2 regions of the Lysinibacillus fusiformis genome follow, and region 1 is predicted to be linked to the other one. Evidence: riboswitches for the same ligand, from Rfam matches in the RefSeq annotation. Region 1 holds a riboswitch; the other holds the start of a gene.
The links. Region 1 has a riboswitch for cyclic di-AMP ahead of JTI58_RS10350 (APC family permease). Riboswitches for the same ligand answer to the same signal wherever they lie in the genome.
Positions count from the first base shown of each region.

Region 2: linked by a shared signal. The riboswitch ahead of JTI58_RS00440 (TrkH family potassium uptake protein) and the one ahead of JTI58_RS10350 (APC family permease) in region 1 are both predicted to bind cyclic di-AMP.

Region 1 covers NZ_CP070490.1:2,097,253-2,103,468, reverse strand. The annotation lists gene JTI58_RS10350 (APC family permease) at 27-1,850, opposite strand; cyclic di-AMP (ydaO/yuaA leader) riboswitch at 1,969-2,118, opposite strand; gene JTI58_RS10345 (PepSY domain-containing protein) at 2,309-2,833, opposite strand; gene JTI58_RS10340 (PepSY domain-containing protein) at 2,924-3,595, opposite strand; gene JTI58_RS10335 (sensor histidine kinase) at 3,592-4,887, opposite strand; gene JTI58_RS10330 (response regulator transcription factor) at 4,877-5,572, opposite strand; gene JTI58_RS10325 (Nramp family divalent metal transporter) at 5,783-6,216, shown strand, end outside.
Region 2 covers NZ_CP070490.1:91,017-97,232, forward strand. The annotation lists gene floA (flotillin-like protein FloA) at 1-33, opposite strand, end outside; gene JTI58_RS00430 (NfeD family protein) at 37-1,365, opposite strand; gene rpsU (30S ribosomal protein S21) at 1,680-1,853, opposite strand; cyclic di-AMP (ydaO/yuaA leader) riboswitch at 2,106-2,247, shown strand; gene JTI58_RS00440 (TrkH family potassium uptake protein) at 2,363-3,700, shown strand; gene JTI58_RS00445 (potassium channel family protein) at 3,727-4,383, shown strand; gene JTI58_RS00450 (manganese catalase family protein) at 4,432-5,001, opposite strand; gene JTI58_RS00455 (spore coat protein CotJB) at 5,026-5,289, opposite strand; gene JTI58_RS00460 (spore coat associated protein CotJA) at 5,286-5,510, opposite strand; gene deoC (deoxyribose-phosphate aldolase) at 5,648-6,216, opposite strand, start outside.

The DNA.
Region 1 (6,216 bases):
ACAGACTATTTTCTAGCTTGCTAGCATTATTTTGATAAATGAAAAGGTACTGTCATAATGACGACATTTCTGTGAAATAACAGTGTCGTACGAATGAGAAGACTCGATTGGTTGTGTAGCATATGGTGCCAGCCTTTTTTCGGTAAAAATTGAGGGATAACAACCGTTACTTTATGACCTGTCTTCGTACATTGATGTTCAACTTTATCAATAAATTTAATCAATGGCTGTGTAATGCTGCGATATGGTGAATAGTAAGTAACTAACCGTACATCAGGTTGCCATGCGTTCCACTTCTCTTCAAAGGCTTTTGCATCTGCTTGATCGAAAGCTACATAAAAGGCGATCACTTTATCCACCTTAAGTGATTTAGCATAATGTAGGGAATTTTCAACCACCTTCGTTATACCAGCTACTGGCACAATGAAAACATTCCCCTCAATAGTAGCCAGCTCCTCATGATTCAATCTTAACTGTTCTCCAACGGCTTGATAATGGTGCTTAATACGATGGAATACAAAAATTATAATTGGTAAAAAGATAAACACAGGCCAAACTTGAGGCATTTTTGTCACAAAAAACATCATTGCCACGATGAAAGAGATAGCTGCTCCTATTGTATTGATTGTAAATCTCGCTACCCAACCTTTTGGTTTTTCGCGCCACCATTTTCGCATCATTCCCGTTTGCGCTAATGTAAAGGGAATAAATACCCCTACTGCATAAAGCGGAATTAAATGCTCTGTGGCCCCGTCAAATAGTATAATTAAAACAATGGCTGCAACACCTAGCATTAAAATGCCATTTGAATAGCCAAGACGATCCCCTCGAATTTGGAAGATTCTTGGGATAAAACCATCCTTCGATAAATTCACAGCAAGCAATGGGAAGGCTGAATATCCTGTGTTTGCTGCAAGTACTAATATCATTGCCGTAGTTCCCTGTACAATATAATAAAGGAAATTGCGACCAATACTAGCTTCTGCTAGCTGGGATACTACTGTTGCTTCTGCTGTTGGTGCAACCCCATAAAAGTAAGATAGGCTAACAATCCCGATGAATAAAACGGCTAAAATGGCGCCCATTGCTAAAAGCGTTTTAGCAGCATTATTAGGGGCAGGATTTCTAAAATTAGGAATTGCGTTAGAAATGGCCTCTACCCCTGTTAAGGCTGAGCTTCCTGAGGCAAATGCCTTTAATAAAATAAATAGGCTAATCCCTGCCACTGGTGTGCCAATCTTTGGATGTAGCTCTGCTGGCACCTGCCCAGTTGCCACATTGTAAAGTCCAATCCCAATTAACAATAGCATAACGCCTACAAATAGATAGACTGGATACGCCAAGATAGAGGCTGACTCCGTTACACCTCGCAAGTTTAAAATCGTTAAGAAAATCACAAAAATGATAGCAATGGGTACATTGTAAGGGTGAAGACTTGGGAATGCCGATGTAATGGCATCTGTTCCTGCCGACACACTTACTGCTACCGTTAAAATATAATCAACAAGCAAAGAGCCCCCAGCTACAAGACCTGCATTCACGCCTAAATTCTCTCGTGATACGACATAGGCGCCTCCCCCATGTGGATAGGCGAAGATAACCTGACGATAGGATAAAATCAGTGCCACAAGTAGAACAACCACTCCAGCGGCAATAGGTAAGGAATACCAAAATGCCATTGTACCTACCGTCATCAGGACAATTAAAATTTGTTCTGGCCCATAGGCTACTGATGACAACGCATCAGACGATAATATGGCCAATGCCTTTGTTTTACTTAGCTTTTGTTCCCCTAACGCATCGGATCTTAATGGTTTACCGATTACATAACGTTTGAATGAGGATTTCATTGATAAACACCTTCTAGTTTCATAGAATGTGTTTCGCCTTTCTAAATAACATCAAAAAACGCCTACAAGTCATCACTAAATAAGACTTGTAGACGCTCATCCGTCTGCCAAGCTCCACTTTTCTGCTCTTAACGCTTACGAGGTTAGCTGTCGGATTCGGGCCTGAGTAGCCCTACTCCTCCAAATGGAAGAGATTCACCCCAAGAATGGCTATGCCATCCGTCAAAATTGGTTCCCCCGCGTCTAGTTGCTTCAGCGATTTAGAAATTTGAAACTTTTATAATGATGTCATATTACGCCTGCCGATTAAAAAAGTAAAGAAGAAAATTTTTCTTTTTTTTGAGCAAAAGCATAGGCTTAAAATAACCGCTTCTTAAATAAAATTTCTTGAATACCCGCAGTATATACAACAAAAACTGCCTTAAAAGTATGTTCTACCTTTAAGACAGTTCATTAAATTAGTCATCATAGCCTTGTTCAAAGTCGATAATGTTCCCAGAGACTGCATCTACTTCTACTTCGTATTCATATTGACCGTCTTTCAGTTCAATTTCATATACACCATCATCGAGCTTAATTTTTGTCACTGTGCCCTTTGCTTTCGTTTGGGCTGTCTTGATAGCCTGCTCTTTTGTAATTATTTTTGTTGTCGTGGTGGTAGTTGGAATTTGATCATCCCAATCATCATCATCTAGACGTTCTTTTTTCTGTTTGAGTAATTTTCCACTAAAAGCATCAAACTTTAAATCATATTCTTCTGTATCTGTATGCACCTCTACTTCATAAATAGAGCTAAACTGGTTTTGGTCAAATTCGATATTTGCCACTGTACCATCAACTACTGCTAGAGCTTTCTTCTCAATTTTCTGCATTGATAAAACCTTTTTTTCTTGGGCATTTCCTGATAATAAAGTCGTCGAGCCAATCGCTGCTCCCACCCCAAGAGTAATTACTAGTGCTGGAATCATAATCATTTTTTTCATGTTCATCTCTCCTTTGTTTTATCTAAACTTAGCTTACCAAGTGAAGATGATAGAACTATAAGAGGAACATTAGAATTTCATGAGAATGATTTATTGATCGTCATCCCATGTAACAGACAACACCTTCCCTGAAACAGCATGAATTTGAAAAGTAGCTTCGTCCTCCTGTGTTTCGATTTCAACTAAATAGTAACCACCCTCTGAGGTTTCCTCAAAATCAACTGAATCGACTTCACCCTTTAATTGCTTAAGAGCTATTTGAATGGCCTGCTGTTCAGTAATAATAGGCTCTTCGATAGATTGTCCTTGTGTCTCAACCTTTCTCTCTGCCAGTACATCACCAGTATAACCATCAAGCGTTAAATCCTTTTGTATTTTCTCATTTTCAACACGCACAGTATAAACGGAATCCGTTAGCATAACACTTTCTACATCACCATATTCCTTTTTAACCATTTGTCTGATCTGCTTTTCTGTTAACAGTAATTTACTTTGGCCTTCTTTCATTATTAGATTAGTTACCTGCTGTGTCGTAACATCAAGTATGGCCGCATATTTAACATTCTCCCGCGTAAATAGCATTTCAAAGGTATTTCCTTGTTTCTTCACTTGTGTAACATGACCATTATAGATTGTTTCAATATGGCGAACAGCCTCCGCTTCACTAAGAGGTTGAACGTAAAAATAACGATTTTGAATAAACCAAATTACTCCACTACAAAGAAGGATAATAACAACAATTATCAACATCCACTTTTTCATTGCTGTCCCTCCTTCGGTATACATAAAGTAAAGCTTGAGCCTTCCCCTAGCTTACTTTTCACATCTATCGTTATACCCAATTGTTGTGCCAGCTCATGTGCTATTGCTAGCCCTAGCCCTGAACCGCCTGTCTTACGATTACGATCCTCTGTTACACGATAAAAACGCTCAAACAAATGAGGAATATGCTCTGCAGGAATACCCATACCAAAATCTTGGATGGTAATACGTACTTGATTAGTTGTTTCTGTGGCTAGAATACGTATTTCATCCTCACTATATTTCCTCGCATTATCAAGCAAAATAAAGAGTAGTTGCTTCAATATTTTTTCATCACTATAAATAAATCTTGGAATCGTCGCATCCATTCTAAATGTTCGATGATATGCCTGCTCCATTTGTGAAGCTACTTTATTTAAGAACGGGGCAAGCTCTAGCTGCTCGAAATGAACGTCCAAATGCTCATTATTTTTAGCTAGTTCTAGCAATTGCAGCACCATTTCATGCATACGAGATGATTCATTAGCAATGGCTTGTAAGGATTCCTGAGCAACCTCCCGATTATCAAAACCTCTTCTTAGGAGTAATTTTGCATAGCTTTCAATAACAGTTATAGGTGTTTTCAACTCATGGGAGGCGTTTGACACAAATTCTTGTTGCTTTTGATAATGCTGCTCAAGCTTCTCCATCATCATATTGAAAGTACGATTAATATTTGTTAACTCGTCTCCACCTTTTTCTGCGATATCTATTTTTTCATATTTCCCAGTAGATGCACTTTTGCGCATGGTCTCATTTAAACGTTCTAGCGGTAATAAAATAAGACGCCCAAGTACTAAGCTTGCTAGGAAAATCGGAACTGTAGCCATAACCGATACAACAATCAATATGACCTTTAACAAATCTAATGTCCGCTCTACTTCTTCCATAGATTGCTGTAATGTTATGTCCACAACCGTTCCGTCTATCCAAATAGCAGGCATTGTGTAGGTAATAGAAGGACCTTCTTGCATTTCAAGAGTAGCCTGAACCTTTGTTTTCAAACGCTCACCTTCATAAATATAGACAGCGCCATCTGTTGGCATATATGCTCTTAATACTTGCTGTAGGTTGGTTTGTGCATTTAACTGACTCAGTGTAGCGCCTAAATCATTTGCCCGTGTCTGGAGCTGATTATATTCCGTATCGTAGGCAAATTTCTCATACAACAAATAAATTCCACTATTTGTTGCCACTACTATAACTAGCATTAGCAATGTTGTTAGTAGATGAATTTTTGTTTTAAGTCTCATAACTGTGTTCCTTTAGCACATACCCAACACCTCGAACCGTTTGAATAAGAGGTGTAGCATTGGCAGCTTCAAGCTTTTGACGGACATAACGTATATAAACATCCACAACATTTGTATCCCCATAATAATCATAGCCCCACACAGCCTCTAGTATTTGCTCTCTTGTCAGTACTTGTTTGGGATGTTTCAGTAAATAGAACAGCAAATCATATTCACGGGGTGTCAGCTGAATTTCCTTATCAAAATAGACAACTTCCCTTGTTTGCTCGTTTATCGATAAATGGCCAAATGTAAGGGCAACTTGCTTTGGACTGACCTTCTGCGAAAATCGTAAAGCATTGCGAATACGTGCCAGCAGCTCCTCAATTTCAAAAGGCTTTGTCACATAATCATTGGCTCCTAAATCCAAGCCCTTTACCTTATCCTCTACCTCGCTTTTGGCAGTCAACATGATAACAGGCGTCTGGGATTCTGTTGCACGAATCCGCTTTAGCACATCAATACCGCTCATCTCAGGTAGCATGATATCAAGTAAAATTAAATCCCATTGCTGCTCACGGTATTGTAGTAAGCCTTCTGCTCCTGTATGGGCCATTTCTGCCTCATACCCTTCAAATTGAAGCTCCAGTTGTAGCACTCTGGCAATATTTTCTTCATCTTCAATAATTAAAATTCGATGCGTCATGTCGAATCCGTCCTTCGCCTTTTCTTTTCATCGTATACGATACAAGTGGTGAAAGTCTAATTAGAAAATGATGAGAATGACACATACTTATAAAGAAAGATAAAACAAACTACTTCACTTTTTTTATTCCTAGCGTTAGAATACTAATATCTTATTTTCCTATAGGAAACTTTATTTCGTTAATGATACTTTTTGAAACGAGGGAACAATATGGTTTACAAACGAGTCACAAAACCGGCTGCAGAGGCGGTTTTAGATGGAGATATAAAAGGTTGGCGACGATTTTTACCATTTTTAGGACCTGCTTTCATTGCAGCAGTCGCCTATATCGACCCTGGTAATTTTGCTACAAACATTACAGCAGGTTCTCAATACGGCTATTTGCTACTTTGGGTTATAGCCTTTTCTAATTTGATGGCCGTGTTAATTCAATCCCTGTCTGCCAAGCTTGGCATTGCGACAGGAAAGAATTTACCTGAAGTAGCACGCGAGCATTTTTCTAAAAAAACATCTATCTTTTTATGGATACAGGCTGAATTGGTCATCATTGCCACTGACCTCGCTGAATTTATCGGGGCAGCATTAGGGCTTTATTTACTTTTCAATATTCCTATGCTTCCCGCAGCATTGATTACAGCGGTGGG
Region 2 (6,216 bases), 2.0 Mb from region 1:
AATAGGACCAATCAAACCTAAATCAAGACCCATTTTCTATTCCTCCATCTCTTTATCTGTTTGTCTCACAACAATGCGTGAGCCTTCAACTTTAATAATTTCTACATGTTGGTTGGCATCGATATAGCCACCTTCCGATACAATATCAATGCGTTCACTACCCAGTACCATTGTTCCAGATGGACGTAATGGCGTAAGCGTTTTCCCTATTTTCCCTAACAGTTCTGTGCGATTCACATTAGATACATACCCTTCTTCTGTCGTGGTTGCATCCATTAACACAAGCCTGTTTAAGACATGCAGTTTTTTTCCGAAAAATTTCATCAGGATCACCATTCCTATCATCGCTATCACAAGCGCAATGAGAATTGCTACTATCATTTGCATCATATTTGCACCTGCCAGTATCAGACTTAGTACTATTAATACACCACCTAAAATACCAACAATACCACCAGGGACAAAAAACTCTGCAATTAAAAGGGCTAAACCAATAATAAATAACAACAATGTTTCATATCCCGCAAAGCCCGCAACCATATGTCCAAAGAAAAATAAACCAAGTGCTGATAAACCCATTATACCTGGAACGCCGAATCCTGGCGAATAAAGCTCCATTACAAGTCCTAAACTTGCGATAGACAATAAAATAGGTACAATGATGGGATTTGTAATAAAACGAGCCAATTTTTCAGAGAAGGTTGGTTCAATGGAAACTATATCACTACCATTTAGGTTAGTTACCTCTAAAAGCTCCTGAAAATTCTTAACCGTCCCCTCAGAGTACTTAACCTTTAATGCCTCTGAGGCTGATAAGGTTAACAAATTCTTACCGCCAGCACGGTATTCTGGTAGTTCATAGTTGGTATCTGCCATGGCTAATGCATACTTAGGGTCGCGACCTGACGTTTCTGCCGCTGCTTTCATTTGAGCAAGCCAAGCACTATTGGCCTTTAAGTCGGCTGCATTCCCTGCTGAATCGATAACTGCCGCTGCACCGATTGTTCCATTTGGAACCATGTAGATCTTTTCCGCATGTAAGGCTAAAAAAGCACCTGCTGAGTGTGCATCCTTATTAATATAAGCAATCGTTTTTAAGTCCGTTGCATCCATAAGCATGGCGATATCACTTGCCGCATTCACGAAACCGCCAGGCGTATTTATTTCTAAGATAATCGCCTCTGCCTTGTTTTCTTCAGCCTCTTTAAAAGCTCGTTCTAAAAATGCATGAAGTCCTCGCTCTACTTCATTATGAATCGGAACATGATAAACCTTATTACTGGCAAAAGCCGAAGTTAATGGAAACGCTAACAAAAAAGTCATCCATATCACTAGTAAATAGCCGAGGGTTCTCCGTTTTCGCATCTTTTTCCCTCCCTTCTAACATGCTTCTCCTCTGTATATACGGTCAATCATGCGAAAAGTTTCACAAATCTTAAAAATTTATTAATTTAATACATCATGATCTTGAATCAAAATTACCCACATCATGTGGGTTGTAAAAAAGCCGAATGAATCAATGTGATTTCATTCGGCTTTTTCATATGTACGTAAAGTTGAGCAATGTAAAATACCTGAAATTAATCAAAAATGAGATTAATTTCAGGTATAACTTTGTCTGCTCAGTGAATCATACAATTGCGTGTTATGAACGTAGGGATTTTTAATGGGAAATTAAATTACCACTTACGTTTACGTGCAGCTTCTGATTTCTTTTTACGTTTTACGCTAGGTTTTTCGTAGAACTCGCGCTTTCTAACTTCTTGAATTGTACCACTTTTTGATACAGTACGTTTGAAGCGGCGAAGAGCATCTTCAAGCGATTCGTTTTTGCGAACGACAGTTTTTGACATCTCTCTTTCCCTCCCTCCGAACACACGTCAATACACAATTAGGCAAATAACCTTCTGTTGTGTACTAAAAAATTATATCGTATTGTCTAATAATGGTCAATAGAAAGTATACGAAATTATCAAGTGAATTTTTGGTTTTATTTTTTCTCGCATTATTCATACACAATTCGCCCACAATAAAAATAATTACATTTTCTTAACAATTAGGGGGTTTACAAAAAATAGAATAAGGGCGTAGAATAATCACATTCTATTTCATATCGGCCAAATCTCAATTATTTGAGAACGGAGGAACCAATCTTTTGGGGTTAATTCTGCATTAGCAGAAGGGATGAGAAAGCTCTTTCGCCATCCTACCCGTCAGCTAACTTCGTCGGCTAAAGCGAAGGAGGTCGTTATTGACCACCATTATTAGCATGTTTTCTGCCCTTTTCATGCTTTTATCGTAGGTCTTTTTATTATGCCATTAAACAACTAGTTGTTTACTATACAGAATTGAGGAAAATGAAATGAACAATTTTAAAAGAGCATTAAACCCTCCCAAAGTTCTCGTATTGGGGTTTGCCCTCATTATTGCCATAGGGACGTTTTTTTTAACAATGCCATTTTCTACTGAGGATGGGAAGGGTTTGCCCTTTTTAGATGCCTTATTCACTGCTACTTCAGCTACTTGTGTCACAGGTTTAATTGTAGTTGATACAGGTGATACCTTCTCTATTTTTGGCGAAGTGGTTATTTTACTCTTGATCCAAATTGGCGGTTTAGGATTTATGACATTTGCCACATTATTATTTTTACTGCTTGGAAAGAAAATTTCATTAAAAGAGAGACTGCTGCTTAAAGAGGCCTTTAATAATATCTCTATTGCTGGACTTGTTCGATTAGTGAAAAGAATATTGCTCTTTACAGTATGTATTGAAATAATCGGCGGTCTTATTCTATCGATTCGTTTTTCTTTTAATATGCCAATTGGAAAGGCCCTTTATTTCGGATTTTTTCATGCCATCTCCAACTTCAACAACGCAGGCTTCGATTTAATGGGTGGTTTTAACGGGATGACTGCCTATGTTGATGATCCCTTTGTAGTTTTCACCATCTGTGCCCTTATTACAATCGGTGGATTAGGCTTTATTGTTATGAATGAATTATATGAATATCGTGTTACTAAAAGGCTTTCTGTCCATACAAAAATTGTCCTAGTAACTACTCTATTACTAACTATTAGTGGAACCATTTTGATATTTTTGTTTGAGTATGGCAACAAAAAAACACTTGGACCATTATCAGATTGGGGTAAAGTGTTAGGTTCCCTTTACCAAACGGTTACGCCAAGAACCGCGGGCTCCAATACACTGGCTATTGGAGACCTAACACATTCTACATTATTTTTAATGATACTTTTCATGTTTATTGGGGCAGGCTCTGGGTCGACTGCTGGAGGTATTAAAATAACAACTTTTGCTGTTTTAGTAGCCACTATGTGGTCACAAATTAGAGGAAAAGAAGATGTCGTTCTCTTTAAACGTAGAATTGTCACTGAAACTATTTTAAAGGCATTGACGGTTACAATGTCCGGTGGATTAATCGTTGTAGTCGTAACGATTATTCTTAGCATTACTGAACAACACCATAGTTTTATGATGTATTTATTTGAGGCTACTTCTGCATTTGGTACTGTTGGTCTTTCGATGGGTCTAACCCCTGAGCTAACACCTACTGGTCGTCTTCTTATTATTTTTACAATGTTCGCAGGAAGAGTTGGACCACTAACCATTGCTTTTGCCATTGCAAACCGAAGAAAAAAAGAGAGTTTCCACCACCCGAAAGGAAATATTATGATTGGATAACACAATGACAGGAGGTTCAAAAGGCTATGACCATTAAACAATACGCTGTTATTGGCTTAGGTAGATTCGGAACAAGCGTTGCGCGCAGATTGCATGAAGCTGGACAGGAAATTTTGGGAATTGACATAAATGAAGAAAGAGTAGAGGATGCGGAACCCTATGTGACTCACGCTGTAGTTGCAGATGCCACAGAAGAAAAAGCTTTAAAATCAATTGGCATTGGTAACTTCGATTGTGTCATCGTTGCGATTGGTAATGATATGCAGTCTAGTATTTTAACCGTCTCTTTATTAAAAGAGCTAGGGATCAAAAAAGTGATTGCAAAGGCACTAGGTAAAAGACATGGGCAAGTGTTAGATAAAGTGGGGGCCGATTGGATTATTTATCCAGAAAGAGATATGGGTGAACGTGTGGCTAATCAACTCCTATCCCCAAATATGTTGAATTATATCGAATTATCTAAGGAATACAGTATTGAAGAAATTATGATTCCTTCTAAAATGGCTGGACGAAACCTTCGTGATTTAGACTTGCGCGCAAGATATAACGTCAGTGTGATTGCGATTGTGCGAGAAGGAGAAATTATTATCTCTCCTTCTCCTGAGCAGATAATTGAAAAGGAAGATTTATTAGTAATGATTGGTCCTCGAAAAGATCTTACTTTATTCTCAAACATACAATAAACACAAAAAAGGCTGTGTCAAGTTCTAATTGATACAGCCTTTTTCGTCTTAAAAAACTTTCTTTTGATCTCGATCATCTTTTAAGATTTCAACAGCCTCTCTAAAACGCTGAGAGTGTACAATTTCTCGTTCACGTAAGAACTTCAAGCTATCATTTAAATCGGTGTCATCGGATAAATCAATAATCCATTGATATGTGGCGCGTGCTTTTTCTTCAGCTGCTATATCCTCATACAAATCTGCAATAGGATCACCCTTTGCCTGAATATAGGTTGCTGTAAACGGTACCCCTGAGGCATTTTGATAAAATAAAGCCCGATCATGATTCACATAATGATCACCTAAACCAGCCTCTTTAAGCATTTCTGGTGTCGCATCTTTTGTTAGCTTATAAATCATCGTGGCAATCATTTCTAAGTGTGAAAATTCTTCTGTTGCGATATCAGTTAATAATCCCACTACTTTATCGGGAATCGTATAGCGCTGATTCATGTAGCGAAGAGCTGCAGCCAGTTCCCCATCAGCCCCTCCATATTGCTCAATTAAAAACTTAGCAAGCATTGGATTACATGTACTAACTTTTACTGGATACTGGAGCTTCTTTTCATAATACCACAAAAATTCTTCCTCCTAATCTTTTGATTAGACTTGCCATGGCCATGGTGTATCAATCCAGTTAAAAGGATAATTCGAATAGCTTCTCCCAAAATTCATGAGTGGTCCATATTTTTGTTCAAAGTCAATTTTGAGCTTCATACTTTTCTCAGTATTTTCATTAAATTGCTGAATGGCGTCATAATCGTGTGGATGCGTGTCTAAATAGAGGTTTAATTCAACAATGACGAAATCGATTGCTTGTATTTCTTCTAACTGCTTATAAAATTCGGGCGGCATCTTTTTAGTCATTCTTCCTCCCTCCTTTTAGGGGGAAATGGGTATGGGCTAAATAACTGTGGCCATAGCGTACCTGCCATTAGCGCTTCTCTTGGGGTTTGGAATTGGGGTAGTCCAGGTGGTTGAAAACCCATATACAGTTGTGGGGGTGTGGCAAAATACTTTACTTCTATAGGCTTACAAGGGTCGAATGGGCTAATATAGGGCCTCCAAGACTTATACTGTGTAAACATGACATCCTCCTTTCAGTATTCACGTTCATCAGTGGAGTATATGTGAATAAAAAAATGATATGCTGATTAGACACAAAGAAGCCATAAGCTCCTACGAATAAACGTAAGAGCTTATGGCTTCTATAAAAAAGAAAAAATTAGTAGTTAGAATCAGCTATTAAGCCATTCATAATGGCTACACCAGAGCTTGCCCCAATACGAGTTGCACCAGCTTCCACCATTTTTTTCATGTCCTCTAAGCTACGAACGCCACCTGAAGCTTTTACACCAAGCTCAGGACCTACTGTTTTACGCATAAGCGCAATATCCTCTGCTGTTGCTCCACCAGTAGAAAAACCAGTAGATGTTTTCACATAGTCAGCACCTGCTGCTACAGCTAACTCACAAGCTTTCACTTTTTCTTCGTCTGTTAGTAAGCATGCTTCAATAATAACTTTTACAAGTGCGCTACCTTTAGCCGCTTCTACAACTGCTGCGATATCCGCTTGTACTAGTTCATCGTTTTTATCTTTTAACGCACCGATATTAATGACCATATCCACTTCTTTTGCACCGTTAGCGATAGCATCTTTTGCTTCAAATGCTTTGACTGCTGGTGTATTAGCACCAAGCGGGAAGCCAATAACCGTACAAACTACAACTTCTGTACCTTGTAATAATTCACTGCTGCGTTTAACCCAAGTTGGATTTACACAAACAGAAGCAA